DNA from 2 places in the Cellulosimicrobium sp. 72-3 genome. Region 2 is predicted to be linked to the other one. Evidence: predicted binding sites of a transcription regulator. Region 2 holds the regulator's gene; the other holds the start of a gene.
The links. Region 2 encodes LexA, which represses DNA repair genes until DNA is damaged. Its sites were predicted from a motif close to TCGAACANNTGTTCGA; they were not measured.

Region 1 (15,255 bases), 210 kb from region 2:
GACGAGGTGTGCCCCACGGAGCTCGCCGTCGTCGCCTGGGCGGCCAACCTCGGCACGCTGACGTTCCACCCGTGGCCCGTGCGCGGCGGGGACGTCGAGGCGGTGGACCAGCTCCGCATCGACCTCGACCCGCAGCCGGGCACCGACTTCGACGACGCCGTGCGCGTCGCACCGCACCTGCGCGAGATCCTCGACGAGCTCGGCCTCCCCGGCTACCCCAAGACGTCGGGCGGTCGCGGCATCCACGTGTTCGTCCCGGTCGCGCCCGAGTGGGACTTCGTGGCCGCGCGCCGCGCGACGATCGCGATCGGTCGTGAGCTCGAACGCCGCCTGCCGGACCAGGTGACCACGAAGTGGTGGAAGGAGGAGCGCGGCGCCAAGATCTTCGTCGACTACAACCAGATGGCGCGCGACCGCACGATCGCGTCGGCCTACTCGATCCGTTCCAACCAGCGCGCGACGGTGTCCGCTCCCCTGCGCTGGGAGGAGCTCGGCGACGTCCACCCGGACGACTTCGACGTGCTGTCGATGCCCGCGCGCTTCGCCGCGGTGGGCGACCTCTTCGCACCCCTGCGCGCCGACCGGAAGGACCCGGGCGCGTCGCTCGAGCCCGCCCTGGAGCTGTCCCGGCGCGACGAGGCCGAGCACGGGCTCGGGGACCTCCCCTACCCGCCCGAGTACCCGAAGATGCCCGGCGAGCCCAAGCGCGTCCAGCCGAGCAAGGACCGGGACCGCGCCCGGGACTGACGTGCCGCGACCACGCGGGTGCGGGCGGCGTCAGTCGACGCCGGGCGCCCCGGGGAGGATGCCCGTGAGGTCGTAGCGCACCGGCTCCTCGAGCTGCTCGTAGGTGCACGACTCCGGGTCCCGGTCGTCGCGCCAGCGCCGGAACTGCGCGGTGTGACGGAACCGGGAGCCCTCCATGTGGTCGTAGGCGACCTCGAGCACGCGCTCCGGGCGCAGCGGCGTGAACGACAGGTCCTTGCCCGAGCTCCAGCGCGACACCGCACCCGGCATCCGCTCCCCGGCCGGGTTCTCCCACCCGGACCACGGGTGCGCGTCCGCGTCCGGCGTGCCCGGCTCGACGACGAGCGGCGCGAGCTCCTCGACCAGCGCGGCGCGCCGCGCCGTCGGGAACGACGCGGCGACGCCGACGAACTGGAGCTGGCCCGCGTCGTCGTACAGGCCGAGCAGGAGCGAGCCGAGCAGCGGCTTCGCGAAGGTCGACGTCTTGTGCAGGCGGTACCCCGCGAGCACGACGTCCGCCTCGCGACCGTGCTTGATCTTGAGCATCGCGCGCTTGTTCGGCTGGTACGTGCCGTCGAGCGGCTTGGCGACGACGCCGTCCAGGCCCGCGCCCTCGAACGTGTCGAACCACTCCCGCGCCACGGCGACGTCGCGGGTGCGAGGCGTGGCGTGCACGGCCGGGCCGTCGAGGCCCAGGGAGTCGAGGACCTCCTGCCGCCGCGCGAGCGGCGCGCGCGTGAGGTCCTCGTCCCCGAGCGCGAGCACGTCGAACACGACGAGGGCCGCGGGGGTCTGCTCCGCGAGCAGGCGCACGCGCGACGCCGCCGGGTGGATGCGCTGCTGGAGCACCTCGAACTCGAGGCGACCGTCGCGCGCGACGACGATCTCGCCGTCGACCACGCACCGGGGCGGGAGCGCGGCCCGCACCGCCTCGACGACCTCGGGGAAGTAGCGGTCCATGGGCCGCGCGTTCCTGCTGTCGAGCCGCACCTCGTCGCCGTCGCGGTACACGATCGCGCGGAAGCCGTCCCACTTCGGCTCGTACACGTACCCGCCGTCGACGGCGTCGGGCTCGGGCACGGCGGGCACGGACTTCGCGAGCATGGGCAGCACGGGGGGCATGACGGGCAGGTCCATGTGCCGATGCTGCCACCGGGCCTGCCGCCCTGCGCGGCGTGGTGCCGCCGAGCCGCCTCCCGGCCCCGGCTCAGGCGGGGAGCTGCGCCGTCTCGGCGGCCTTCGTCCCCGTGATGCGGTAGACGTCGAACACGCCGTCGACCTTGCGGACCGCGCTGAGGACCTGCGCGAGGTGCGCGGGCTCCGCCATCTCGAAGACGAAGCGGGACATCGCCACGCGGTCGTTCGAGGTCGAGACGGTCGCCGAGAGGATGTTCACGTGGTTGTCCGACAGGACGCGCGTCACGTCGGAGAGCAGGCGCGCGCGGTCGAGCGCCTCGACCTGGATCTGCACGAGGAACATGGCGTTGCTGCCCGTGGTCCACGAGACGTCGACGATCCGCTCGGGCTGGTTGCGCAGCCCGACGACGTTCGCGCAGTCCGCGCGGTGCACGCTCACGCCCTGCCCGCGCGTGACGAACCCGATGATCTCGTCGCCCGGGACCGGGGTGCAGCACTTCGCGAGCTTGACCCAGATGTCGTCGACGCCCTTGACCATGACGCCCGGGTCGCCCGTGCGCACGCGGCGCGCGGTGTTCCCAGGGCGCGCGGTCTCGGCGACGTCCTCAACCGTGCCCTCCTCGCCGCCCATCGCCTGGACGAGCTTGGAGACGACGTTCGCCGCCGACACCTGGCCCTCGCCGATCGCCGCGTACAGCGCGGTGACGTCCGCGAAGCGGAGCTCGTTGGCGAGCGCGACGAGCGACTCGTGCGACAGCAGGCGCTGGATCGGCAGGTTCTGCTTGCGCATCGCCTTGGCGATCGCGTCCTTGCCGTGCTCGACGGCCTCCTCGCGGCGCTCCTTGGAGAACCACTGCCGGATCTTGTTGCGCGCCCGCGGGCTCTTGACGAAGGCGAGCCAGTCACGGCTCGGACCCGCGTTCTCGGACTTCGAGGTGAGGACGTCGACCGAGTCGCCGTTCTCGAGCGTCGAGTCGAGCGGGACGAGCCGGCCGTTGACGCGCGCGCCCATGGTCCGGTGCCCGACCTCGGTGTGCACCGCGTAGGCGAAGTCGACCGGCGTCGAGCCCGCCGGCAGCGCCATGACGTCGCCCTTGGGCGTGAAGACGTAGACCTCCGCGCCGCCGATCTCGAAGCGCAGCGAGTCGAGGAACTCGGCCGGGTCGGCCGTCTCGCGCTGCCAGTCCACGAGCTGGCGCAGCCACCGCATGTCGTTGGCCGCGGCGTCGTCCTTCGCCGTCTTGCCGCCCGACTTCGCGGTCTCCTTGTACTTCCAGTGCGCCGCGACGCCGTACTCCGCGCGCCGGTGCATCTCGTGCGTGCGGATCTGGATCTCGACCGGCTTCCCGCCCGGCCCGATGACCGTCGTGTGCAACGACTGGTACATGTTGAACTTCGGCATCGCGATGTAGTCCTTGAACCGCCCCGGCACGGGGTTCCACCGCGCGTGCAGCGCACCGAGCGCGGCGTAGCAGTCCCGGACGCTGTCCACCAGGACGCGCGCGCCGACGAGGTCGTAGATCTCCGCGAAGTCGTGGCCGCGCACGATCATCTTCTGGTAGATCGAGTAGTAGTGCTTCGGCCGGCCGGTGACGGTCGCCTTGATCTTCGCGCTGCGCAGGTCGGCCGTGACCTGCTCGCGCACGACGGCCAGGTACTCCTCGCGCGCCGGCGCGCGCTCGGCGACGAGGTGGACGATCTCGTCGTACACCTTGGGGTACAGGGCCTGGAACGACAGGTCCTCGAGCTCCCACTTGATCGTGTTCATGCCGAGGCGGTGGGCGAGCGGCGCGTAGATCTCGAGCGTCTCGCGCGCCTTGCGACCCGCCGACGACGACGACACGTACTTCCAGGTGCGCGCGTTGTGCAGGCGGTCGGCGAGCTTGATGACGAGCACGCGGATGTCCCGTGCCATGGCGACGACCATCTTGCGCACCGTCTCGGCCTGCGCCGCGTCGCCGTACGTGACCTTGTCGAGCTTGGTCACGCCGTCGACGAGCATGGCGATCTCCTCGCCGTACTCCTCGGTGAGCTGCGCGAGCGAGTAGTCGGTGTCCTCGACCGTGTCGTGCAGCAGCGCGGCGGCGAGCGTCGACCCGTCGAACCCGAGCTCGGCGAGGATCGTCGCGACCGCGACGGGGTGCGTGATGTACGGGTCGCCGCTCTTGCGCAGCTGGCCGCGGTGGGCGCGCTCTGCGGTCTCGTACGCGCGCTCGATGACGCTCAGGTCCGTGCGCGGGTGGTTGGTGCGGACGGCCTGGAGCACCGGCTCGAGCGCCGGGCTGCCCGCGTTGGGGCGCGCGCCGAAGCGGACGAGGCGCGAGCGCACACCGCGCCCGCCCGAGCCGCCGGTGCCGGAGGTCGGGGCGCCCGCGCGCTCAGGAGCGCGCGACGTCCGGGTGTTCTCGCTCATGCGCGCCTCCTTCCGCAGGGCGGCCGCCACCGGCACGATGCCGGCGACCAGCCGAGACGACCGGAGTGGCAATCCTACGACTCGACGTGGACCAGCGTGGCCACCTCGCGGCCCGCGAGCCGCTCGCGGCCTCCCAGGCCCTCGAGCTCGAGGAGGAACGCCAGGCCCACCACGACGCCTCCCCCGCGCTCGACGAGCTCGGCGCCCGCGGCCGCCGTGCCCCCGGTCGCGAGCACGTCGTCCACCACGAGAACACGCGCACCCGGGGGCAGTGTTCCCGACCGGAGCTCGATGGTCGCGGTGCCGTACTCGAGGTCGTACGTGACGGTGTCCGTGGGCGGCGGGAGCTTGCCCGCCTTGCGCAGCGGCACGAACCCGACGCCGAGGTGCGTGGCGAGCGGCGCCCCGATGAGGAACCCCCGCGCCTCCATGCCCGCGACGAGGTCGACCCCGCCCGCGGCGCGCGCGACGTCGCCGAGCGCCTCGACCACGTGGCCGAAGGCGTCGCCGTCGGCCAGCAGGCCGGTGATGTCCCGGAAGACGATCCCCGGTCCCGGGTAGTCCGGGACGGCACGGACGAGCTCGAGCACGCGCGAGGCGCGCTCCGGGCCGAGCCCGGCGAGGTGGACGGCGCGCAGGCCGCCCGCCTCGCCGGCCGGCACGTGACCGGGTGCCGTCATCGGGGACGACGGCGGCGCGGCTGCGCCTTGTTGCCCTGGTGCGCGCCCGGCTGGAGCTGGCGGTGCCCCGCCCCGACGCCGGCCGCCGCGAGCGCGGCGTCCTCCTCGTCGCCCGCGACCTCGGCCCGCTCCGCGCGCAGCGCGAGGACCTTGGCCGTGTGCTCCTGGATGGGCTTCTCCCGCTCGCGCAGCGCGACCTCGAGCGGCGTCGCGAGGTACACCGACGAGTACGCGCCGACGGCCATGCCGACGAAGAGCGCGAGCGCGATGTCGCGCAGCGTGCCCGCGCCCAGCAGGAACGCCCCGATGAAGAGGATGCCCGCGACGGGGAGCAGCGCGACGACGGACGTGTTGATCGAGCGCACGAGCGTCTGGTTGATCGCGAGGTTGGCCCGCTCGGCGTACGTGCTGCGCGTCTGGTCGAGGACGCCCGCGGTGTTCTCGCGGACCTTGTCGAAGACCACGACCGTGTCGTAGATCGAGTACGCGAGGATCGTCAGGAGGCCGATCACCGTCGCCGGCGTGATCTCCCAGCCGATCGCCGCGTAGATGCCCACCGTGACGATGAGGTCGTGGAACAGCGCGATGACCGCGGCGAGCGCCATGCGCCAGTTCCGGAAGTAGATCGTCATGACCAGGCTCACGAGGAGCAGGAAGACGACGAGGCCGACGATCGCCTTCTGGGAGACGTCCTTGCCCCAGGTGGGGCCGATGTACGAGCTCGTCACCTCCCCCTCGGACACGTCGTACGCGCTCGCGAGCTCGACGGCGACCTGCTCGACCTGCGCGTTGCTGAGCTCCGCCGTCTGCACCCGCACGGTGCTGGAGCCCACCGAGGTGACGCGCGGCACCTCCTCGGGGGCGACCGCCGCGACGGCGTCGAGCGCCGGCTGCTGCGAGGTGTCCGAGACGCCCGAGACGGTGAACTCCGACCCGCCGCGGAACTCGATGCCGAGGTTGAGCCCGTCACCGGCGATCCGGACCCCGATGATGCCGAGGGACAGGACGACCAGGACGAGCGCCACCACGAAGTAGGCGCGCCGCTTGGCGACGATGGCGTAGGACCGGCGGCCCGTGTACAGGTCGTTGCCCCACTGGGCGAAACCGCTGGCCATCAGTGCTTCTCCTCGTTCTCGTCGCCCGCCGCGTCAGCGGCCGGGGACCCCTCGTCGCCGTCCGCGGAGGCGGCGGCCCGCCGCTCGGCGGCACGGCGCTCGGCGATGGTCATGCGCGGGCCGTCGGACCGGCCGACGCCGGCACCGACCGTCTCCCGGACGGGCGCCGTGCGCTCGCGCGCCGGGGCGTCCTGCACCGGCGCGTCCTCGACGACGTCGCCGCCGTCCGCGGGTGCCGTCGAGGTCGCCCCGACGACGCGGCCGCGACCTGCGTACCGCGTGCCGCGCACCCCGAGGCGCCGCGGGTCGAGGCCCGACGCCGGGTGGCCGTTCGCGAAGAACTTGGTCCGGGCGAGGAGCTGCATGAGCGGGTGCGTGAAGAGGAACACCACGATCAGGTCGACCAGGGTGGTCAGGCCCAGCGTGAACGCGAAGCCGCGCACGCCGCCGACCGCCAGGTAGTACAGGACCACCGCGGCGACGAAGTTCACCGCGTCCGAGGCGAGGATCGTGCGGCGGGCACGCTGCCAGCCCTTCTCCACCGCGGAGTTCAGCGTCCGGCCGTCGCGCAGCTCGTCGCGGATGCGTTCGAAGTACACGATGAACGAGTCCGCGGTGATACCGATCGCGACGATGAGCCCCGCGACGCCGGCGAGCGACAGGCGGTACCCGATCGTCCACGAGAGCACCGAGATCACGCCGAACGTCACGACGGCCGCGATGCCGAGCGACGCGACGGTGACCAGGCCGAGCACGCGGTACTGGAAGAGCGAGTAGATGACGACCAGCAGCAGGCCGATCGCGCCCGCGAGCAGACCCTTCTCGAGCTGCTCGGAGCCGAGCGTCGCGGAGATCTGCTCCTGGCTCTGCACCTCGAAGGTCAGGGGCAGCGAGCCGAAGTTGAGCTGGTTCGCCAGCGTCGCCGCGCTGTCGCGCGTGAAGCTGCCCGAGATCTCGGCCTTGCCGTCGGGGATCGCGACCTGCGAGACGGGCGCCGAGATGACGAGGCCGTCGAGGACCATCGCGAACTGGTTCTGCGGCGACGGGAGCGTCGTGAGACGCGTCGTGACGTCACGGAAGGCCTTGGTGCCCTCGGAGTCGAACTCGATGTTGACGACCCACTCGTTGGTGACGACGCCGTTCTGCCCGACGCGCAGGCCGGAGCTCGCGTTCGAGATGTCGGTGCCCTCGATCTCGACCGGCCCGAGGATGTACTTGGCCGTGCCGTCGTCGGCGCACGAGACGAACGCGCTGTCGGTCGGGCCGCTGTCGCCGCCCACGAGGTTCTCGGGGAGCGTGCAGTCGAGCGCGTCGAACTGCGCCTGCAGCTCCGGCGTGATCTGCGCGAGGTCGCTCGGGTTCTCCGGGCGGGTCGTCTCCGGCGCCGGGTCCGTCGTGGCGTCCTCCGCCGGGGCGTCCGTCGCTGCGTCGGCCGCCGGGTCCGTGCCGTCCTCGGCCGCGGGGTCCGTCGCGCCGTCGGTGGCCGCGTCCGCGGACTCCGTCGCGTCCGGGGCGTCCTCGGCCGCGGCGTCGTCGCCCGCGGCCGGGTCGGTGGACTCGTCGTCGGCAGGCGTCGCCGTCGGCATGCCCACGGAGAGCACGGGGCGGAAGCGCATCTGGGCCGAGGTGCTGACGAGGTCGATGGTCTCCTGGGACGGCTGCCCCGGGATGCCGACGACGATGTTGTTACGGCCCTGGCTCGTGATCTCGGCCTCGGAGACACCCTGCGCGTCGATGCGCTGGCGGATGACGTTGATCGCCTGGTTGATGTCCTCGGCCGTCGGCTGCGAGCCGTCGGTGGTGACGGGCTCCAGGATGATCTGCGTGCCACCCTCGAGATCGAGCGCGAGGCCCGGGGTGAGGCTCGCCCCGCCCGGGTTGTCCTCGGTCTTCGGGTCGAGCTTCGTGCCCGCGAAGAGGGACCCGAAGAGGACGACGATGAGGATTCCCAGGGTGACGAGGGTCCGTACGGGCCTCGCTCGTGTGCTGCTGGTGGCCAACTGTCCGTCTCTTCTCGTGCGTGTGCGGTGGGCCTCGCGGCCCACCGCGTCAGGCCGGTCGCGGCAGCGACCGGCATAGGGTCACTTGATGTCGGTGCCGTCGTCCCGGCGTCCGCGGTCCTTCTCCGACCGGTCGTCGGTCAGACCGGAGAGGTCGTCGGGCACGACGAGGTCGTCGACGTCGCCCTTCGTGGTGGTCCCGGCGTCGGCACCGGCGCTGCCGTACTCGGCCACGCCCTCGGACGCGTCGTCCGCCGTCGTCTCCTCGGTCTCCTCGACCGGGGGCTCGACGAGCTTGGCGATCGCGGCGCGCAGCCACCGGGACTGGTTGCCCGGCGTCGACTCGATGGTGATGACGTCGGCCTCGTCGTCGACGTCGACGACCGTGCCGAACATGCCCGAGCCCGTCATCACCTCCTGCCCGGGGGCGAGGGTCGCCCGGAAGTTCTGGGCCTCGCGCTGCTGCTTGCGGGTGCGGCTGGTCATGAGGAACATCGCACCCGCCGCGAGGGCGAGGATGAGGATGAAGCTGATATCCATGACGGAGTCTCGTGTCCTGTTCTGTGCGGGATCTGCGCGCAGTCTAGGCGTGCGCGCACGGTTCACCAACGAGCCGTCTCGCCGCGGAGTTCCGCCCGCCCGGGTCCGACCATTCTAGGACCACCCGCGGAGCGCCTGTGACCGCCGTCACGGGACGCCCTCCCGGGCCCATGACCGCCGGCGTCGCCTCAGGCGTCGAAGAGCGTGCCGCCCTCGCGCGGCGGGGTGAGCCCGAGGTGCGCCCAGGCGGCCGGGGTCGCGACGCGGCCCCGCGGCGTCCGCCCGATCAGCCCCTCGCGCACGAGGTACGGCTCGGCGACGGTCTCGACCGTCTCCGCCTCCTCGCCCACCGTCACGGCGAGCGTCGTCAGGCCGACGGGACCGCCGTTGAAGCGCGTGCACAGCGCGGTGAGCACCGCGCGGTCGAGCCGGTCGAGGCCGATCGGGTCCACCTCGTAGACCTCAAGGGCCGCGCGCGCGGCCGCGAGGTCCATGGTCCCGTCGCCGCGCACCTGCGCCCAGTCGCGCACGCGCCGCAGCAGGCGGTTCGCGATGCGGGGCGTCCCCCGCGAGCGCCCCGCGATCTCGCGGGCGGCCTGGGGGTCGAGCGCGACGCCCAGCAGACCGGCCGAGCGCGTCAGCACGCGCTCGAGCTCGTCGCCCGAGTAGAAGTCCAGGTGCCCGGTGAAGCCGAACCGGTCGCGCAGCGGCGCGGGCAGGAGCCCGGCGCGCGTCGTCGCGCCGACCGCCGTGAACGGCGGCAGCGAGAGCGGGATGGCGCTCGCCCCGGCACCCTTGCCCACGACGACGTCGACGCGGAAGTCCTCCATCGCCATGTAGAGGAGCTCCTCGGCCGGTCGCGCGAGCCGGTGGATCTCGTCGATGAACAGGACCTCGCCCTCCTCGAGCGAGGACAGCACCGCCGCGAGGTCGCCGGCGTGCTGGATCGCGGGCCCGGACGTCACGCGCAGCGACGTGCCGAGCTCCGCGGCGATGATCATGGCGAGCGTCGTCTTGCCGAGCCCGGGCGGCCCCGACAGGAGCACGTGGTCGGGTGCGCTCCCCCGCGCGAGCGCGGCCTGGAGCACGAGCGACAGCTGGTCGCGCACGACGGCCTGGCCGACGAACTCCTCCAGCCGGCGCGGGCGGAGCGCGGCCTCGGCCGCACGCTCGAGGTCGTCCGCACCCGCAGCGACGATGCGCTCCGACGAGAACGTGCCGTCCCCGCCGAGGTCGTCGAGTCCCACCTGGTCGAAGGTCGCCATCGTCAGCTCCTCGGCCCGCCGAGCACCCGCAGCGCGGCACGCAGCGCGCCCGCCACGTCGGGTGCCTCGACGACGTCGACGCCCGCCTCGGCGAGCACGGTGGACACCGCGTCGTCCGCGGCCTTGAGGTTCCAGCCGAGCCCGACGAGCGCCTCGACCACCTGGTCGCGCCGGTCCTCCGGACGCGGCGCCGACGCCGAGGCGATCGATCCCGCCTCGGTGGCGTCGGCGCCCGTGGGCGGGCCGAGCTTGTCGCCGAGCTCGAGCGCGATCCGCTGCGCGCCCTTGTTGCCGATGCCCGGGACGCGCACGAGCGCGGCGATGTCGGCACCCGCGACCGCACGACGCAGGCCGTCGGGCGTGTGCACGGCGAGCATCGCGAGCGCGAGGCGCGGACCGACGCCGCTCACGGTCTGGACGGTCTCGAAGACGGCGCGCTCGTCGTCGTCGGCGAAGCCGTAGAGCGTGAACGAGTCCTCGCGCACGACGAGGCTCGTCGCGAGGCGCGCCGTCTCCCCGACGCGCAGGCCGGCGAGCGTGGCGGGCGTGGCGTGGACGAGGTAGCCCACTCCTCCGACCTCGAGCACGGCGCGGTCGAGCTGGACGCTCGCCACGACACCGCTCAGGGACGCGATCACGCAGGCTCCTCTCCCGGTCGGCAGCACCGACCTGGTCCGATGGTCCGCCGGCCCCGAGGACCGCCGTCGGGCCGCGCGCCGAGGGGCGCGTCGAACACCCGTACGACCGCGGTCACTCTAGCAAGGGCCGCCCACCCGCCGACCGACCGACACGGACCGCCGGCACCCCCACCGGCACGACCGGCGGAACCGGCGCCGCTAGCGCGGCGCGCGCCGTCCCTTCGCCGCGTGCTCGGCGGCCGCCCAGGCGCGCTGCGCGGCGGTGAGCTCGTGCCGCTCGCCGCCCTGGAGGGCGCCCGCGGGGCGCCAGAGGTGGCAGATCGCGAGCGCGAGCGCGTCGGCCGCGTCCGCGGGCTTCGGCGGCTCCGCGAGGCCGAGGATCCCCGCGACCATGCGCTGGACCTGCTCCTTGCCGGCGCGTCCGCTCCCCGTGACCGCGGCCTTGACCTCCGACGGCGTGTGCAGCGCGACGGGGACGCCCCGCTTCGCCGCCCCGACCATCGCGATGCCCGCGGCCTGCGCGGTGCCCATGACCGTCCCGACGTTGTGCTGCGCGAACACGCGCTCGACCGCCACGACGTCGGGCACGTGCTCGTCGAACCACGCGTCCAGCCGCTCCGCGATCCGCAGCAGCCGCAGGTCCACGCTCAGCTCCGGGTCCGTCCGGATCACCCCGACCGCGACGAGCTCGGCCCGCCGCCCCCGCGCGGAGTCCACCACCCCGACACCGCACCGGGTCAGCCCAGGATCCACTCCGAGAACGCGCACCCCTCGACCCTTTCACGTGAACGGCACGGACCGGCCGTGCCACGCGGTCCGGCGACGGACCAGCCAGCGGTGGGGCCGGGAGGTCGGTGCGCGGTCGTGGCGGGCCTGGCGGGAGCGGCGCGAGGCACGAGCGCCGCGGATGGTAGACCGCGCACCGACCTCCCGGCCGCGCCGCGACCCGACCATCAGGACGCGAGCTCCGCCGGATCAGTCGTCGTTATCGAGCTCCGCCATGACCTCGTCCGACGCGTCGAAGTTGGCGTAGACGTTCTGCACGTCGTCGCTGTCCTCGAGCGCGTCGATGAGGCGCAGGATCTTGCGCGCGCCCTCGGCGTCGACCTCGACCTCCATCGACGGGTGCCAGATCGAGTCGGCGGAGTCGTACTCGATCCCCGCCTCCTGGATCGCGCTGCGCACGGCGACGAGGTCGCTCGCCTCGGACAGCACCTCGATGACGTCGCCGGAGTCGGTGACCTCCTCGGCCCCCGCCTCGAGCGCGGCGAGCATGACGTCGTCCTCGGTCACGCCCTCGGCCTTCGGCACGACGACGAGGCCCTTGCGCGCGAAGAGGTAGGACACGGAGCCCGGGTCGGCGAGGTTGCCGCCGTTGCGGCTGAACGCGAGGCGGACCTCGGAGGCCGCACGGTTCTTGTTGTCGGTGAGGCACTCGACCAGGACGGCGATGCCGTTGGGGCCGTAGCCCTCGTACATGATCGTCTGGTAGTCGACGGCGTCGGCGCCGGTGCCCGAGCCGCGCTTGACGGCGCGGTCGATGTTGTCGTTGGGGACCGACGACTTCTTCGCCTTCTGGATGGCGTCGAACAGCGTCGGGTTGCCCGCGGGGTCACCGCCGCCCGTGCGCGCCGCGACCTCGATGTTCTTGATGAGCTTCGCGAAGAGCTTGCCGCGCTTGGCGTCGATGGCCGCCTTCTTGTGCTTGGTCGTGGCCCACTTGGAGTGCCCTGACATGCGTTCCTACCCCTTCGCGATTCTGACGAACAGCTCGTGCACGCGCGCGTCCCCGGAGATCTCCGGGTGGAACGAGGTGGCGAGCAGCGATCCCTGCTGGACTGCGACGATCCTACCGGCGGCGGCCGCGGGGATGCCGGGTGCGCCGTGCTCGGGGATCCGGGCGAGCACCTCGACCCCGGGCCCGGTCTCCTCGACCCAGGGCGCCCGGATGAACACGGCGTGCACCGCGTCCCCGTCCTGGCCCGGTCTCGGTGCGCCGTCGCGCCCGTCGTCCGCCGGCGCCAGACCCGCGAACGCGAGGTCGGTCTCGAACGAGTCGACCTGGCGGCCGAACGCGTTGCGGCGGACCGTCACGTCGAGCCCGCCGATGGTGCGCTGGTCGGCGGTGCCGCCCAGGATGCGGTCGGCGAGCAGGATCATGCCGGCGCACGAGCCGTAGACGGGCAGGCCCTCGGCGATGCGCGCGCGCAGCGGCTCGTCGAGCTCGAAGATGCGCAGGAGCTTGTCGATGGTCGTCGACTCGCCGCCCGGGAGCACGAGCCCGTCGACCCCGGCGAGCTCCTCGGGGCGGCGGACGCCGACCGTGCGGGCGCCCGCGGCCTCGAGCGCGGCGCGGTGCTCGCGCACGTCGCCCTGGAGGGCCAGGACACCGATCGTGATCGTCACGAAGGGGAATGATACGTCGGCGGCCCCCGCCGCCCGTCCCGCGGCGGGCCTCCGGCCGCGCCCACGGTTGCTAGCCTCGCCGTCGTGACCTACCCGCCCTCCCCTGGCCAGCCCTATCCCGCGCCCGGTCCGGCGCCGTACCCCGGGGCGGCGCCGCGGCCCCCGCGCAGCACGCGCGGCGCCACGACGATGATCGTGGTCGGCGCCGTCGTGCTCGTGCTCGCGCTCGTGGCGGGGGTCCTCGGCGTCACGACGTTCGTCCGGGCGCTGCCGACCGGCGTGATCGACGGCGCGGGCCGGCCCGGGTCGGCGGCGCTCGCGTCGGGCGACGTGCCGGGCGAGGCGGAGCTCGAGGTCACGGGCGGCCAGCCGTACAGCATCTGGGCGGTGGGCCGCGCGGGGTCCTCGGCCGGCGCGGGCCTCGACGTCGAGGACGTGACCGTGACCTGCGCCGACGGCGACCTCACCGTGAGCGCTCCGTCGGTGTCCGGCAGCTCCGGCCTGGGCTCCTCCCAGGCGACGACGGTGGCCGAGGTGACGTCGCCGGCGTCCGGGACGTGCACGGTGACCGTCGCGCAGGGCGCAGCGCCCGCGGGCACGACGTTCGTCGTCACCGAGGGCTGGCGCTTCGGCACGTTCTTCGCGACGCTCGGCGGCACGATCGTGCTGTGGTTCGTCGCGATCGGCGGCGGGCTGCTGGGCGCGGGGCTGCTCGTCGGCGGGATCGTGTGGCGGGTGATCGCCCGCCGGGCGTAGCGCCGGTCAGTCCGCGCGCGCCGTGCCGAGGTGCCGCGTCACGCCGTCCCACCCGCGCAGCAGCGGTGCGACGAGGTCGGGCAGCCCCTCGGGGAACACCTCGATCTGGACGCCGCGCAGGTCGTCGAGCGTCCACCAGCGCATCTCGTCGACGACGTCGAGCTCGACGTCGGTCCACCCGGCGCGGCTGAGCCCGCCGTCGCGGTCCGCCCCGGTGACGCGCGCGAGGAACAGCACCTCGTCCTGGCGGCAGTGCTGCCGGTAGAAGTCGAAGATCGCGCTGCGCGTGTACACCGGGCCGACGAGCGCGCCCGGGTCGAGGCGCAGGCCCGTCTCCTCGTGGACCTCGCGCAGCGCGGCGTCGACGTCGCTCTCGCCCGGGTCCACTCCCCCGCCGATCGTGAACCACCACGAACGCTCGGGCTGGTCGACGTCGTGCCCGCGCGCCAGGAGGATGCGATCGGCGTCGTCGAGGAGCAGCACGCGCGCGCCGCGACGGAAGTACAGGCCGTCGTCCCCGAGCACCCAGTCGGGGCCCAGGGACGACGGCGCTCCGGCGGCCTCGGCCACGACGGCTCAGCCGTCCGTCGTCGGCACGACGACGGACGGCTGCGACGCGCGGCGGTCGGTCACCAGCCGCGCTCGGCCAGACGGTGCGGGACGGGGATGTCGTCGACGTTGATGCCGACCATCGCCTCGCCGAGACCGCGCGAGACCTTGGCGATCACGTCGGGGTCGTCGTAGAACGTCGTCGCCTTGACGATGGCGGCCGCGCGCTGGGCGGGGTTGCCGGACTTGAAGATGCCCGATCCCACGAACACGCCCTCGGCGCCGAGCTGCATCATCATCGCGGCGTCGGCCGGGGTCGCGATCCCGCCGGCCGTGAACATGACGACCGGGAGCTTGCCGGTCGCGGCGACCTCCTTGACGAGCTCGTACGGCGCCTGGAGCTCCTTCGCGGCGACGAACAGCTCGTCCTCGGGGAGCGACGTGAGGCGGCGGATCTCCCCGCGGATGGTGCGCATGTGCGTGGTCGCGTTGGAGACGTCGCCCGTGCCGGCCTCGCCCTTGGAGCGGATCATCGCGGCGCCCTCGGTGATGCGGCGCAGCGCCTCGCCGAGGTTGGTCGCCCCGCACACGAACGGGACGGTGAACTGCCACTTGTCGATGTGGTTGGCGTAGTCCGCGGGCGTGAGGACCTCGGACTCGTCGACGTAGTCCACGCCGAGCGACTGGAGCACCTGCGCCTCGACGAAGTGGCCGATGCGCGCCTTGGCCATCACGGGGATGGAGACGGCCTCGATGATCCCGTCGATCATGTCCGGGTCGGACATGCGCGAGACGCCGCCCTGGGCGCGGATGTCGGCGGGCACGCGCTCGAGGGCCATGACCGCGACCGCCCCGGCGTCCTCGGCGATCTTCGCCTGCTCGGGCGTGACGACGTCCATGATGACGCCGCCCTTGAGCATCTCCGCCATCCCCCGCTTGACCTTCGCGGTGCCGACCGCGCCGGCACCCTCCGTGGTCGCGGCGCCCGGGGCGCTCTCGGCAGGGACGT
Region 2 (15,255 bases):
CGTCCTGCGCGATGAAGCCGTAGCCCTTCTCGGCGTTGAACCACTTCACAGAACCCTGCGCCATGCTGTTCCTCTGACCTTCTGTCCATCCGGGGACATCAGCAGGCGGACCCTTCGTCCACCCCCGTGCGCCGCAATGCCATGTCCCACGTCCTTCGCCGGCATCCCGGCCGTGTGCGGCCGGCGAGGCCCGACGTCGGACCGCCCCGCCGGGCGGACCCACGTTCCGGCCCTGTACCGGGTCGTGCGCAAGTACGTCACTGCAACGGGTCACAGTGTGGCATGGACCACGTCAGGTCCGCCATGGAGAACGGGCCCTCTCGTGCCGATTTTTCGGCACATAGTCCCCGGCTCTGCAGCGGGCGCGGTCACTCCCCCGACTGCTGCGCGAGGAAGCGCTCGAACTCCGCGCCGAGCTCGTCGGCCGTGGGGATCGGCGCCGACTCGGCGAGCAGGCTCGTGCGCCCGACCGAGCGGGCGAAGGCGTCGTACTGCTCCTCGAGCGCCCGGACCACCGCCGCGACCTCCTCGGAGTCGCGCACCTGGCGCTCGACCTCGGTCTTCGCGTCCTGGACCGCCTCCGCGAGGCCGCCCGTGGCGAGGTCGAGACCCGTCACGCGCTGGACGTGCTCGAGCGCGACGACCGCCGCGGGCGGGTACGACGCTTGGGCGAGGTAGTGCGGCACGTGCACGGTGTAGCCGACGGCGTCGTGGCCCGCGCGCCCGAGCCGCAGCTCGAGCAGCGCGGCGAGGCTCGCCGGGACCTTGACCGTCCCGAACCACGACGTGTGCTCGCCGAGCAGCTCAGGGCGCGTGGCGTGCGCCGTCACCGAGAGCGGCCGCGTGTGCGGGATGCCCATCGGGATGCCGTGGAAGCCCACGACGAGCGAGACGCCCAGGCGCTCGACGACGTCGCGCACCGCGGCGACCACGCGCTCCCACTGGACGTCCGGCTCGGCGCCGTGCAGCAGCAGGAAGCCGGTGCCCTCGGCGTCGCGCACGTGGTCGACGACGAGGTACGGCTCGTCGTAGTCGGACCAGCGGTCCGTGCTGAAGGTCATCGTGGCCCGCTTCGAGCGGTAGTCGATGAGCTGGTCGGCGTCGAACGTCACCAGGCGGGTGACCTCACCGATCTCCAGCAGGTGGTCGACGGCCACCTCTCCCGCGCTGCCCGCGTCGACGAACCCCGCGACCGCGTGCAGCAGCACCGGCCCGGAGCCCGCCTCGGGCGGCGTGGGCCACAGGCGCGCCACGGCCTGCTCGTCGAGCTCGTAGATCCCGCGAGGGTCCAGCATGCATCCTCCTCGTCACGTCCTTCGCCCGTGCGCCGCCGGTGGCGCGCTGCGGGCCTGACGAGGTAACGCGACCCGGGCCGGGGATCATTCCCGGCCGGGCGGTGGCGGCGGTCAGCGACCGGGGAGCCGCACCACGGAGACGAAGAAGTCGTCGATCTGCCGGACGACGTCGATGAAGCGGTCGAAGTCGACGGGCTTGGTCACGTAGGCGTTGGCGTGCAGCGAGTAGCTGCGCACCACGTCCTCCTCGGCCTCCGACGTCGTGAGCACGACGACGGGGATCTTGCGCAGCGCGTCGTCGGCCTTGAGCTCGGCCAGGACCTCGCGCCCGTCCATCCGGGGCAGGTTGAGGTCGAGGAGGATGAGGTCGGGCGTCGGGGCGCCCGCGTGCTCGCCCTCCTTGCGCAGGAACTGCAGCGCGCTCACGCCGTCGGACACCACCGAGAGGCGGTTGGTGACCTTGTGGTCCTCGAACGCCTCACGGGTCATGAGCACGTCGCCCGGGTCGTCCTCCACCAGGAGGACGTCGATCGGCTTGCTGCCGTGGCTCATGCGGGGCTCTCCTCGTCGTCGGGGCGCGCGGGGGCCGGAGCGTCCGGACCGGCGCCGCCGGGGTCGGAGCGAGCGTAGCCGACCTGCGCCTGCACGTAGGCGTGGGCGAGCGTGAAGCGGATGGTCGTCCCGCCCTCGCGCGGCTCGATCCAGATGCGTCCGCCGTGGTACTCGACGATGCGCTTGCACAACGCGAGGCCGATGCCCGTGCCCTCGTACACGTCCTTGGCGTGCAGGCGCTGGAAGATGACGAACACGCGGTCGGCGTACTGCGCGTCGATGCCGATCCCGTTGTCCTCGACCGACAGCTCCCAGTGGGTGTCGCGCGCGAGCACGCCCACGTGCACGGCGGGCGCCCGGTCCGGGTGGCGGAACTTCAGCGCGTTGCCGACGAGGTTCGCGAGGAGCTGGCGCAGGAGCGCCTGCTCCCCCACGACGACGGGGAGCGGGTCGTGCGTGACGCGCGCCCCGGACTCCGCGATCTTGTCGGAGAAGTCCTCGAGCACGCCCCGGAGCTCGTCCTCGAGGTCGACGTCGACGCGCTCGGTGCCCGTCCGGCCGACGCGGGAGAACCCGAGCAGGTCCTGGATGAGGCGCTGCATGCGCTTCGCGCCGTCGACCGCGAAGTCGATGTACTGGTCGGCGCGGTCGTCGAGCTCGCCCCCGTAGCGCTTCTTGAGGAGCTGCGTGAAGCTCGCGACCTTGCGCAGCGGCTCCTGGAGGTCGTGCGAGGCGACGTACGCGAACTGCTCCAGGTCGCGGTTCGAGCGCTCCAGCTCGCGCGCCTGCTCGGCGAGCAGCTCGTGCGAGCGCGCCGCGTCCTCGTGCGACGCCTTGATCTCCGCGACCTGGCTGACGAGCTCGACGCGCATGTGCTCGACGTCCTGCGCGAGGTCCGCGATCTCGGCGGGCCCGGACGTGACGACCGGCTCGTCGAGGCTCCCGGAGCTCACGCGCCGCACGCGATGCGCGAGCTCGGCCATGGGTTCGGTGACCCAGCGCTTGAGGCAGACCCACAGGATGATGCCGACCGCGAGCGCCGAGCCGACGAGGACGAGGACGCTCCCGAACAGGGCGCGGCTCCACCGGTCGAGCGCGTCGAGGCGTTCGACGCGCTCGTCGCGCAGCTCGTCGACGTACTGCGCGGTGTCGGCGCGCGCCGCCGCGAAGAGCTCGGCGCCGCGCGCCTGGTCGACGGCGCGCACGCGCCCCGGGCCCTGGGCCTCGGTGGTCGCGATGGCGGGCTCGGCCGCCTCGGAGACCCAGGCGCGCACCGAGGACTCGGCCTGGGCGAGCGTCCCGGCGAGCTCGTCGTCGAGGCCGAGACGGTCGACGAGCGCGGCGTCGGGGACGACGCCCTCGGCGTCGACGCCCACCGCGCGCGTGTAGGCCTCGAGCGCGGTCGCGTCGCCCGTGGCGACGTACGCGCGCACCGCGACCTCGGCGTCGAGCAGGCCGACGTACGCGCCGTCCGCCTCGCTCACCGCGTCGAAGAACGGCCCGGTCACGTCGGTCTGGAGGGTGAGGACGCGCGACAGCGCGATCGCGGAGGTCGCGAGCACGCCGAGGAGGATCACCCCGGCGACGACGAGCGCCCAGCCGAGGCGCCGACGCAGCGTCGGGGCGCGACGCTCGCCCGCGCGCCTGCGGTCGCCGGCGGCGCTCACCGGGCCCACTCGTCCGAGTCCGCGAGGGTGGCCGACCGCTCGCCCGGCGAGGTGCCGTCGCCGTCCCACCCGAGCACGAGGAGGGCCGCGTCGTCCGCGAGGGGGCCGCCGTGGAGGTCGCGCACGCGACGGAAGACCCGCTCGACGACGCCCTCGACGCCCTGCTCCAGCGCGCTGTCGACGGCGCGGCGCAGGCCGTCGACCCCGACGCGCTCGGGGCGGGTCCGTGCGTCGCCCGCCCCGGCTCCCGCGACGGTCGCCTCGACGAGGCCGTCGGTGTAGAGCATGAGGGCCCAGCGCTCGCCGAGCTCGACCGGCTGCGACGTCCAGCCGCCCGCGACCGGGATGCCCAGGGCGCGGCCGCGCGACGTCGGCGTGATCTCCGACGCCGTGTCGCGCAGCAGCAGCGGCGCGAGGTGGCCCGCGAGGTAGACCTCGGCGCTGCGTCGGTCCGCGGAGACGACGACCTGGCACAGCGTGACGAAGACCTCCGGGCGCGCGCGCTCGGGCACGAGCACACGCTCGAGCAGCGGCAGGATCGCCTCCGGCTGGGTCTCGCTGAGGACGATGGTGCGCCAGGCCGTGCGCAGCGTCGCGCCGAGCGCGGCCTCGTCCGGGCCGTGCCCCGCGACGTCCCCGATGACGCACAGGACCGTCCCGTCCGGGCGCTCGACCGCGTCGAAGAAGTCGCCGCCGAGCAGGCCGTTGCCGCCCGGCACGTAGCCGACCATGACGTCGAGGCGGTCGTCCTGCACGAGCGGGGTCGGCAGGAGCGCACGCTCGAGGCGCGCCGTCTCTGCCGCGCGGACCTCGCTGCGGTACAGCGCGCGCTGCTGCTCGACGGACATGCGGCGCTGGACCGCGTAGCGCACGGACCGCCCGAGCAGGTCGCCGTCGACCTCCCCCTTGACGAGGTAGTCGTCGGCGCCCGCGGCGACCGCCTGCACGCCGAGGTCGATGCCCGAGTGGCCGGTCAGGACGACGAGCGCCGGCGGCCGCGACCCCGCGCGCACGCGCTCGACGGCGGACAGGCCCACGGAGTCGGGCAGGCCCAGGTCCAGCAGCACGCAGTCGACGTCGTGGGAGACGACCATCTCGAGGGCACCGTCCAGGGTCGTCGCACGGTGCAGCTCGACCTTGAGGTTGCCGTCGGCCAGCAGCTCCTCGACGAGGATCGCGTCCCCGTCGTCGTCCTCCACGAGCAGGATCCGGAGCTCGTCCGTCGGGGCCAGCACGGCGCGCCCCGGGCGCGCCTGGTCCGGTCCGGCGGCGTCGTCGCCGCGCGCGGAGGGTCGGCCCGGGGCTCGACGCTCGCTCCCGGTCACGACGCCCGCTCCCCTCTGGTCGCCATGGGCCACGATCCTAGCCGCAGGCGCGCGTCCGGCCCGGTCACGGCGCCGGGACGCGCCGGTCGTCGGTCCCCGGGACGGTCGTCGTACGCCATAATGGACGGCCGCGCGGGCGGCGCGGCGCCGGTCGAGGAAGGGACAGCGTGGGACGCAACGACGAGCTCCGGCTCGAGCAGGAGGTCGTGGACACCCTCTACGCGCGCCTCGACGAGCTGCGGGCGGCCGCCCGGGCACGCCTCGACGAGGTCCGGCGGTCCGGCCCGTCGGGCTCGCCGCAGAACCGCAGCGAGCGCGACGCGTTCGCGACGCTGTACGAGGACCGTGTCGCGCAGCTCGACGCGGTCGAGGACCGCCTCGCGTTCGGCCGCCTCGACCTCGACGACGGCACCCTGCGCTACGTCGGGCGCATCGGCCTCACCGACGAAGAGCACTCGAGCCTCCTCACGGACTGGCGCGCGCCCGCCGCCCAGGCGTTCTACCGCGCGACGGCGGCCCACCCGGACGGCGTCGTGCGCCGTCGGCACCTCGTGACGCGCGGTCGTGCCGTGACGGGGCTCGAGGACGAGCTCCTCGACCTCGACGCCCCCGAGGCCGTGACGGGCACGACGCTCTCGGGCGAGGGCGCGCTGCTCGCCGCGATGGCCGCGGGCCGCACGGGACGCATGGGCGACATCGTCGCCACGATCCAGTCGGAGCAGGACGCGATCATCCGCTCCGAGCTCGCGGGGGCGCTCGTCGTCCAGGGCGGGCCCGGCACGGGGAAGACGGCGGTCGCGCTGCACCGCGCGGCCTACCTGCTGTACGCGCACCGGCGGCTGCTGGAGCGCTCGGGCGTGCTGCTCGTCGGCCCCAGCCTCTCCTTCCTGCGCTACATCGACCAGGTGCTGCCGTCGCTCGGCGAGACCGGCGTCGTGAGCACGACCATCGCCGACCTCCTGCCCGGCGTCGTCGCCGACGGCGAGGAGGACCCGCGCGTCGCGCGGGTCAAGGGCCGGGCGGTCATGGCCCGTGCGGTGCGCCGGGCCGTGCGCGCCCGCGAGCGCGTGCCCGCGGCCGACGTGCCGGTCCGGCTCGACGGCCACGACCTCGTCATCCGCCGCCGCGACGTGCGCGACGCCATCGCGAAGGCGCGACGCACCCACAAGCCGCACAACCTCGCGCGCGTCACGTTCGTCCGCGAGATGCTCTCGCGCCTCGTCGAGCAGTACGGGCGCCAGCTCGGCGAGCCCCTCGTCGGCGAGGACCGCGCGCTCGCGCTGGAGGACCTGCGCTCCCACCGCGACGTGCGGGTCGCGCTCAACCTGGCCTGGCTGCCGCTCACGCCCGAGCGCCTCCTCGAGGACCTGTGGACCAAGCCGCACCGGCTCGCCGAGGCCGCGCCCGAGCTCTCCGCCGAGGAGCGACGGCTCCTCGAGCGGGCGAAAGGTGCGCCGTGGACCCCCGCGGACGTGCCGCTCCTCGACGAGGCGGCGGAGCTCCTCGGCGAGGACGACCAGGCGGAGCGGGCCGAGGCCGCCGCACGCGCGGCGCAGCGCGCGCAGGACCTCGAGTACGCGCGGCAGGTGCTCGAGTCGTCCGGTGCGGGCGGCGGGATCGTCGGCGCCGACGTGCTCGCCGAGCGGTTCGCCGCGAGCGGCCCGCGCCTGACCACCGCCGAGCGCGCCGCGCAGGACCGCACGTGGACCTACGGCCACGTCGTGGTCGACGAGGCGCAGGAGCTGTCCGCCATGGCGTGGCGCATGCTCGTGCGCCGGTGCCCGACGCGGTCGTTCACGGTGGTCGGCGACGTCGCCCAGACGTCCTCGCTCGCGGGCGCCCGGTCGTGGAAGGGCATGCTCGACCCGGTCTTCCGCGACGCGTGGCGGCTCGCCGAGCTCACGGTCAACTACCGCACCCCGGCCTCCGTCGCGGACGCGGCCCGACGCGCGGCCGTCGCGGCCGGCCTCCCGGTCTCGCCGCTCACGTCCGCGCGCGACGTCGAGGACGCCCTGCGCGTGGTCGAGGTGGCACCGGGCGCGCTGGAGGCACGCGTCCGGGCCGAGGCCGAGGCCGCGCGCGCCGAGTTCGTCGCCGCGGAGTCCGGTCGCGTCGCCGTCGTCGCGGCCGCGCCCGCGGTCCCTGCGCTGCGGGCCGCGCTCGGGCTCGCCGACGCGGGCGGCGAGGACCCGGTCGTCGTGCTCGACCCGGTGCAGGTCAAGGGGCTGGAGTTCGACGCCGTCGTGCTGGTCGAGCCCGCCGACGTCGCGACCGGGCCCTCGGGCCCGTCCGACCTGTACGTCGCCATGACACGGCCGACCCAGCGCCTCGTCGTCGTGCACGCGCGCCCGCTGCCCGCCGGGGTCGCCCCCGCGCCGTCGGACGACGCACGGGGCGCCGGAGCCTGACAGCGGTGGTGTCCGGGCGCGGGTTCACCTCGTCCCGAGGGTCAAGACCCGTTTGGTCCGGACCGCGGGACGGGCGCACCATGGGGGCGTGCTACGCGCCCTCCTCCTCGAAAACCTGCACCCCCTCGCCGCCTCGAACCTCGAGGCCGCGGGCATCGACGTCACCGTCCGCACCGGGGCCCTCGACGAGTCCGAGCTGATCGAGGCGCTCGACGGCGTCCACCTGCTCGGCATCCGGTCCAAGACGAACGTCACGGCGAACGTGCTCGAGAACGCCCCCGACCTGGTGGCGCTCGGCGCGTTCTGCATCGGCACGAACCAGATCGACCTGCGCTCGGCCGCGACGCAGGGCGTCGCCGTGTTCAACGCGCCGTTCCAGAACACGCGCTCCGTCGTCGAGCTCGCGCTCGCCGAGATCATCGCGCTCACGCGCCGCCTCACCGAGCGCGACCGCGCGCTGCACGAGGGCCGCTGGGACAAGTCGGCGGAGGGTGCGCACGAGGTCCGTGGCCGCACGCTCGGCATCGTCGGCTACGGCAACATCGGCACGCAGCTCTCCGTGGTCGCCGAGAACCTCGGCATGTCGGTCGTGTTCTACGACACGGCGGAGAAGCTCGCGCTCGGCAACGCGCGCCGCATGGACACGCTCGACGAGCTGCTCGAGCAGGCCGACGTCGTCACGCTCCACGTCGACGGGCGCCAGGGCAACGCCGGGCTCTTCGGCGCCAAGCAGTTCGCCCGCATGCGCCCGGGCTCGATCTTCCTCAACCTGTCGCGCGGCTTCGTGGTGGACTACGGCGCGCTGCGCGAGGCGATCGTCGAGGGCCGTGTGGCCGGCGCCGCGGTCGACGTCTTCCCGCACGAGCCCAAGCGCAAGGGCGACGCGTTCGACTCCGAGCTGCGCGGCCTGCCGAACGTCATCCTCACGCCGCACATCGGCGGGTCGACGGAGGAGGCGCAGGAGGCGATCGGGCAGTTCGTGTCCGCCAAGCTGCGCGACTACCTCACCACCGGCTCCACGACGCTCAGCGTCAACGTGCCGAACCTCGCGCTCGAGCAGACGACGGGCATCACGCGCATCACGCACCTGCACCGCAACACCCCCGGTGTCCTCGCCGCCGTCAACGCGACCCTCGCCGAGCACGGGACGAACATCGAGGGCCAGCTCCTCGCCACCCGCGGCGAGATCGGCTACGTCGTCACCGACGTCGGCTCGCGCGTGGAGCCCGCCGTCATCGAGGCGCTGGCCGCGATGGAGCAGACGATCGCCCTGCGCATCCTCGACTGACGCAGCCCGGGAACCTTCGCCGCGCGCGGCCCGTCCGCACGCGGCGAAGGTCCTCGGCGGCCGTGACCTTCGCCGCTGAGCGCCTCTCGCGCGCCGGTGCCACGATGAGGCATGACCGGATACACGCACGACGCGCCGCAGATCCTCGACGCCGACGCGTCGTGGGACCTCGTGGAGGGGACCCACGTCGCACGCCTCGCCGTGAGCGTGCGGGGCGAGCCGGACATCTACCCCGTGACCGTGCGGGCGCACGAGCGCACGCTCGCGTTCCGCACGGTCCCCGGCACGAAGCTCGCGACGCTCGCCATCAACGAGCGGGTCGCCCTGGAGTGGGACCACGTCGACGACGACGGGGCGTGGAGCGTCGTCGCGCGCGGCACCGCTCACCGTCTGCGCACCGAGCACGAGGTGGATCCCGTCCGGGAGGGTGCGGACCCGCTCGTCCCCACCGTCGACGTCCCGACCGAGGAGTGGGTCGTGGTCGAGGCCCACGAGCTCACCGGACGACGCTTCGCGCGCGCGGAGCCCTAGTCCCCCGGACGCACGACGTCCGGCCGCCCCGCAGGGGACGACCGGACGTCGGGGGTGCTGCTCAGCCGGACTTGCGGCGGAAGGTGCGCTGGACCGGTCCGACGGTCTCCGAGCCGTGCACGGAGCCCGTGTTCGACTCGCCGTCCGCCGTGCGGTGGCGCGCGGCGTTCTTCCGGTCGAGCGCCTCCCGGAACTTCGCCTTGGCCTCCTCGGTCGGTGCGGTCTCTGCAGCGGGTCGCTGCTGGTCGGACGCCATGGCGGTCTCCTCGTCGACGGGGAACTCGGTGGGGGCACTGCGGTCGGCCCGACGCTGCGGGCACCCCGCCAGCCTCCCCCACCGGGCGGCCCGACGCCACCTCATTTGTCCGCTCGGACCGGCCGTCCCGGCCTTGCGGGCGCCGGCGCTGGGGACCGCGCCGCGAGCGCCGACGACCGCGCGGCGAACGCCGTCGGGTAGCGTCGGGACGTGTCGCCCGATCCCACGCCGCAGGCCTCCCCCGCTCCTCCCCACGCCACAGGCGGTCCCGCGCCGGCGCGTGCCGCGCTCCCGCACCGTGCGCTCGGCCGGAGCGGCCTGCGCCTGCCGGAGGTCGCGCTCGGGCTCTGGCAGAACTTCGGCGTCGCCGACCCCTTCTCGACGCAGCGCGAGATCGTGCTGCGCGCCGTCGACCGTGGCGTGACGCACCTCGACCTCGCGAACAACTACGGGCCGCCCGGCGGCGCCGCGGAGGAGTCGCTGGGCCGGCTGCTCGCGCGCGAGCTCCGGCCCGTGCGCGACGAGCTCGTCGTGACCACCAAGGCGGGCTACCGCATGGGCCCCGGCCCCTACGGCGAGGGCGGGTCCCGGAAGTACCTGCTCTCGTCCCTCGACGCGTCGCTGCGCCGGCTCGGGCTCGACCACGTCGACATCTTCTACTCGCACCGCTACGACCCCTCCACCCCGCTCGAGGAGACCATCGGTGCGCTGGCGACGGCGGTCCGGTCGGGGCGCGCCCGCTACGCCGGCATCTCGTCGTACTCGGCGCGGCGGACGCGCGAGGCCCTGCGGGTCGCGGCCGACGCCGGGGTCGAGCTCGTCGTCACCCAGGTCTCCTACTCCATGCTCAACCGGTGGATCGAGGCGCCCGACCCGCACGACGAGGCGGGGGCCACCGTGCTCGACGTCGCGGGCGACGAAGGGCTCGGCGTCGTCGCGTTCTCCCCGCTCGCCCAGGGCATGCTCACGGACCGCTACCTCCACGGGGTCCCGGACGGGTCGCGCGCAGCGCGCGGCGGGCCCCTGCGCCCGGCGTTCCTCTCGGAGGAGAACATCGACCGCGTGCGCCACCTGGACGAGCTCGCACGCGCCCACGGACGGACGCTCGCGTCCACGGCGATCCGCTGGGCGCTGCGCGACCAGCGCGTCACGTCGGTCCTGCTCGGCGCGAGCTCGACGCGCCAGCTCGACGACAACCTCGCGGCCCTCGACGCCCCCGACCTCTCCCCGGAGGAGATCGCGGCCGTCGACGCCCTCCCCGTGGACACGGGCATCAACATCTGGGCGTCGCGGTCCAGCGACCTGTAGCGCCGCGGCCGCGCGCAGCCGTGTCCGGCTGTGCGGACCGAACCTCGGACCGGAGGCGCGAGGCGCGGGACCGTCGCGTGACTGTCAGGGCTGGGGTGCAGCCTCGCGGTCGGTCGCGACGTCGTCGGTGGCCTCGGCCGCCGCACGGCCCGCCGCCGCCTCGCGCTCCTCCCGGTCGACGCGCAGCGACGTGATGGCGCTCTCGAAGTCCTCGAGCGAGTCGAACGCCTGGTAGACGCTCGCGAAGCGCAGGTAGGCGACCTCGTCGAGCTCACGCAGCGGCCCGAGGATCGCGAGACCGATCTCGTAGGCGTCGAGCTCGGCGCTCCCGCTCGCGCGGATGGTCTCCTCGACGCGCTGCGCGAGGACGGCGAGGTCGTCCTCATTCACCGGGCGCCCCTGGCAGGCCTTGCGGACGCCGTTGACGATCTTCTCGCGCGAGAAGGGCTCGGTCACGCCGGACCGCTTGACCACGGACAGGCTGGCGGTCTCGATCGTGGTGAAGCGGCGGTTGCACTCCGGGCACTGGCGTCGCCGGCGGATGGAGGCACCGTCGTCGGACGTGCGGGAGTCGACGACGCGGGAGTCCGCGTGACGGCAGAACGGGCAGTGCATGGCGGGCTCCTCCGCGGGTCGCGCCGACAGGTCGGCGCGACGAACGTATGTCGTCGCGGGCGCGCGGTGCAACACGCCGACGACGCGCCCGGCCCTGGGCAGCAGAACGGGGGCGGTCGAAGTCGACCGCCCCCGTCGGGACGCCCCCGTCCCCATCTCGCGCGCGACTCGCCTCGCGCGCGGCGACGTGCACAGGAGTCGCGGTGGTCCGCACACTCCTCGCCTCGTCCGCCCAGCCCCCCAGCCGGCGTGTGAGGTGACTAACTTAGGCGGACCTAAGGCGCCGGCGCAACCCTCGGCCGCAACCTGTCGCGCGTCGGCGCCGTGTGCTGCGTCACAGGACCTGGACCGCCGCCCGCGCGTCGCGTCACCGCTCGGCGACCGGGAGCAGGATGGTCTGGCCGGCCTGCACGCCGGACGAGGACAGGCCGTTCAGCTCCACGAGCCCGCTGACCACCTCACGGAGGTCTTCCCCCGGGGTCGCGACGCCCTGGGCGAGCTCCCACAGCGTCTCCCCCGCGCTCACGACGTGGACGCGGACCTCGACCGGCTCCCCGGGCCCGCTCGCGACGGCCAGCCCGACCCGCGCCGCGAGGACGAGCACGACGGCCACGAGGAGCACGAGGACCGCACGGCCGCGTCGCGTGAGCCGCAGCGGAGCCTCCGGGCGGGCGCCTCGCTCCGCTGCGCCGCCCCGCCCGAGCGCGGACGGCGCTGCCGTCGCCATCGCCACCGTGTCCATGTCCCCTCCGTCCCGGCCCGCGAGCCCGATCGCCTTCCCCGGTCGATCGGACCCGCGCGCCCGTCTCATCTCCACGCCGACCCGTTGCGGTCGAACACCTGTACGTAGAACATCTGTACGAAGGTCTATCACGAACGGCCGACAGAGTCGAGACATGCTCGAACAGGTGTTTGATTCGTGTCGCATCCTCCCCTAGCCTGGGGTCAGGTCGGTTCGCCGGACATGTCCGCTCGGACCCGGAGGGGCGACCGAGGTCCCGGGGCACACGCCCCGGGGAGGGGAGGCCGCAGGCCCGGCTGGCGCCGGCGGCACGCGACGGACGAGGGCGGAGCGACCATGGCGGGACGAGGCACGGACAGGGCACGGGGGCTCGCCGAGGTGCGCGAGCTGCCGGACGGGTCGGCAGGGGGTGACGGGCTCACCCCGCGCCAGCGGCTCGTGCTCGAGACCATCCGCGCGTGCGTCGAGCAGCGCGGCTACCCGCCGAGCATGCGCGAGATCGGCGAGGCCGTCGGGCTCACGAGCCCGTCCTCCGTCAAGCACCAGCTCACCACGCTCGAGCGCAAGGGGTTCCTGCGGCGCGACCCGAACCGTCCGCGCGCCATCGAGGTGGTCCAGCCCGACGACGCCCGCCGCGCCACCCCGCTCGCGCCGGCCGGGACGGCCCCCGAGCCCGCGTACGACGAGGCCCACCCCGCGCCGTCGTACGTCCCCGTCGTCGGCCGCATCGCCGCCGGTGGCCCCATCCTCGCGGAGCAGGTCGTGGAGGACGTCTTCCCGCTGCCGCGCCAGCTCGTGGGCGAGGGAGAACTCTTCCTCCTGCGCGTCCAGGGCGACTCAATGATCGACGCCGCGATCTGCGACGGCGACTGGGTCGTCGTGCGGCGCCAGCCGGTCGCGGAGAACGGCGAGATCGTGGCCGCCATGATCGACGGCGAGGCCACCGTGAAGAGCCTGCGGCGCGCCGACGGCCACGTGTGGCTCATGCCGCACAACGCCGCGTACGACCCGATCCCCGGCGACGACGCCCAGGTGCTGGGGCGCGTCGTCTCCGTCCTGCGCAGCCTCTGAACGGTCCCCGAGCGGCTCCGGGCGCCCCTCCGGGCAGGCTTGGGACACGACGAGAGCCGGGCGGTCCCTCGACCGCCCGGCTCTCGTCGTGCCGGGCCCGACGGGCCCGTGGCTCAGAGCCCGAAGCGTCGCGCGACCGCGCGCAGCGACTCCGCGGACGAGCGCAGGCCTGCGAGCTCGTCGTCCGCCAGCGGGACCTCGACGCGCTCCGTCGCGCCCCGGCGGTCGACGAGCGTCGGGAGCGACAGGCAGACGTCCTCGAGCCCGTAGATGCCGTCGAGGAGCGTCGACACGGGCAGCACCCGGTGCTCGTCGGCGAGCACCGCCTCGATGATCCGGGTGCCCGCGAGCCCGACCGCGTAGTTGGTCGCGCCCTTGCCCTCGATGATCCGGTAGGCCGACTGCACGACCTCGCGCGCGATCTCGTCGCGCACGTCGCCCGTGAGCGGTCCCCGACCGCCGATGCCCTGCCACTCGAGCAGCGGCGCGCCGCCGATCGTCGCGGAGCTCCAGAGCGGGATCTCGCTGTCGCCGTGCTCCCCCGCGATGTACGCGTGCACGTTCTGCACCGCGACACCGCAGTGCTGCGCCACGAGGAACCGCAGCCGCGAGGAGTCGAGCACGGTGCCGCTGCCGAAGAGCTGCGTCGGGGGCAGCCCCGAGAACTTGAGCGCCGCGTACGTGACGATGTCGACGGGGTTGGTCACCATGACGTAGACGGCGTCCGGGGCCACCTCCACGAGGCCCGGCAGGATAGTCCGCATGAGCCCGATCGTGCCCTCGGCGAGGTCGAGGCGCGTCTGACCCGGCTTCTGCTTGGCGCCGGCCGTGACCACGACGACGTCGGCCCCCGCGCACACCGCGACGTCGTCGGACCCCTCGACGCGCGCCATGGGCATGAACTGGATGCCGTGCTGGAGGTCGAGGACCTCGGCCTCGACCTTCGCGCGGTTGACGTCGAGGAGCGCCACCGTGCGCGCCGCGCCCCGCATGAGCGCGGCGTAGGCGAGCGTCGAGCCGACGGCACCGGCGCCGACGATCGCGAGCTTCGTCGTCCGCGCTCCCCCTCCCGGACCGCCCGCGGTCGCGTCGCCGGTGCCCTGCGGTGACGTGCTCGTCATGTCGCCTCCGTGAAGTCGCTGGAAAGGGCTCAGCCTAGGGCCGCGAGGCGGCGGAGCGCAGCGGTGGCCACGTCGCGGTCGGTCGTCTGCCAGAACCCCGGCATGGACCGCGTGAGGAACGACCCGTAGCGCGCCGTCACGAGCCGCGGGTCCAGGACCGCGACGACCCCGCGGTCGGCCGTGGACCGCACGAGCCGCCCGGCACCCTGGGCGAGCAGGAGGGCCGCGTGCGTTGCGGAGACCTGCATGAACCCGTTGCCGCCCGCGGCCTCGACGGCGCGAGCCCGCGCCGACCTCACCGGGTCGTCCGGGCGCGGGAACGGGATGCGATCGATGAGCACGAGCTGGCACGACGGCCCGGGCACGTCCACGCCCTGCCACAGCGACAGCGTGCCGAACAGGCACGTCGCCGGGTCCTCGGCGAACTCCCGCACGAGCGTCGGCAGCTGGTCGTCGCCCTGGCACAGGACCGGCACGTCCAGCCGCTCGCGCATCGCCTCCGCCGCGGCCACCGCGGCGCGCCGCGAGGAGAACAGGCCGAGGGTCCGACCGCCGGCAGCCTCGACGAGCGCCGCGATCTCGTCGAGCTGGTGCTCGGTCGACGCCTCGCGGCCGGGCGTCGGCAGGCGCTTCGCGACGTAGAGGATGCCCTGGCGCGGGTAGTCGAACGGGCTCCCGACGTCGAGCCCGCGCCAGCGCGGCGCGTCGCCGTCGCCCACGTCCGCGGCTCCGCCCGTCGCCGCGGGGCCGAGCCCGAAGGTGCGCGCGACGGCGTCGAAGCTCCCGCCGAGCGCGAGCGTCGCGGACGTGAAGACGCCGGTGCGCTCCGCCAGCAGGTGGGTGCGGATGAGGCCCGCCACACCGAGCGGGGCGGCGTGCAGGCGGCTCGCGCCGTCGCCGAAGCGGTCGCCGGACCAGCCGCCCTCCCCCGGCCGCGAGCACCACAGCACGTCGTGGCCCGTGGGGTCGGCCGCCATGCGCTCGGCGACCTCGAAGAGCTGCAGCATCGTCGACTGCGCCATCTTCAGGCCCGTGTCCGGCTGGGCCGGCTTGGTCACGCCGGTCTCGGGCTTGAG

Region 1: a site for LexA is predicted at 10,626-10,641, ahead of ruvA (Holliday junction branch migration protein RuvA). Genes of this name have one in related genera too.

Annotation. Positions count from the first base shown of each region.
Region 1 is NZ_CP053419.1:1,994,676-2,009,930, reverse strand. It holds gene ligD (non-homologous end-joining DNA ligase) at 1-747, shown strand, start outside; gene HKK73_RS09095 (ATP-dependent DNA ligase) at 778-1,884, opposite strand; gene HKK73_RS09090 (bifunctional (p)ppGpp synthetase/guanosine-3',5'-bis(diphosphate) 3'-pyrophosphohydrolase) at 1,955-4,297, opposite strand; gene HKK73_RS09085 (adenine phosphoribosyltransferase) at 4,372-4,977, opposite strand; gene secF (protein translocase subunit SecF) at 4,974-6,092, opposite strand; gene secD (protein translocase subunit SecD) at 6,092-8,092, opposite strand; gene yajC (preprotein translocase subunit YajC) at 8,174-8,632, opposite strand; gene ruvB (Holliday junction branch migration DNA helicase RuvB) at 8,821-9,897, opposite strand; gene ruvA (Holliday junction branch migration protein RuvA) at 9,900-10,535, opposite strand; gene ruvC (crossover junction endodeoxyribonuclease RuvC) at 10,734-11,303, opposite strand; gene HKK73_RS09050 (YebC/PmpR family DNA-binding transcriptional regulator) at 11,511-12,272, opposite strand; gene pdxT (pyridoxal 5'-phosphate synthase glutaminase subunit PdxT) at 12,279-12,941, opposite strand; gene HKK73_RS09040 (hypothetical protein) at 13,026-13,697, shown strand; gene HKK73_RS09035 (NUDIX hydrolase) at 13,704-14,267, opposite strand; gene pdxS (pyridoxal 5'-phosphate synthase lyase subunit PdxS) at 14,327-15,255, opposite strand, start outside.
Region 2 is NZ_CP053419.1:1,782,908-1,798,162, reverse strand. It holds gene HKK73_RS08110 (cold-shock protein) at 1-64, opposite strand, end outside; gene HKK73_RS08105 (proteasome assembly chaperone family protein) at 369-1,295, opposite strand; gene HKK73_RS08100 (response regulator) at 1,407-1,847, opposite strand; gene HKK73_RS08095 (ATP-binding protein) at 1,844-3,514, opposite strand; gene HKK73_RS08090 (PP2C family protein-serine/threonine phosphatase) at 3,511-4,839, opposite strand; gene HKK73_RS08085 (AAA family ATPase) at 5,007-7,247, shown strand; gene serA (phosphoglycerate dehydrogenase) at 7,336-8,535, shown strand; gene HKK73_RS08075 (pyridoxamine 5'-phosphate oxidase family protein) at 8,647-9,066, shown strand; gene HKK73_RS08070 (DUF5302 domain-containing protein) at 9,128-9,322, opposite strand; gene HKK73_RS08065 (aldo/keto reductase) at 9,533-10,630, shown strand; gene nrdR (transcriptional regulator NrdR) at 10,715-11,245, opposite strand; gene HKK73_RS08055 (LysM peptidoglycan-binding domain-containing protein) at 11,613-11,987, opposite strand; gene lexA (transcriptional repressor LexA) at 12,324-13,058, shown strand; gene HKK73_RS08045 (L-lactate dehydrogenase) at 13,172-14,179, opposite strand; gene HKK73_RS08040 (ATP-dependent DNA helicase) at 14,209-15,255, opposite strand, start outside.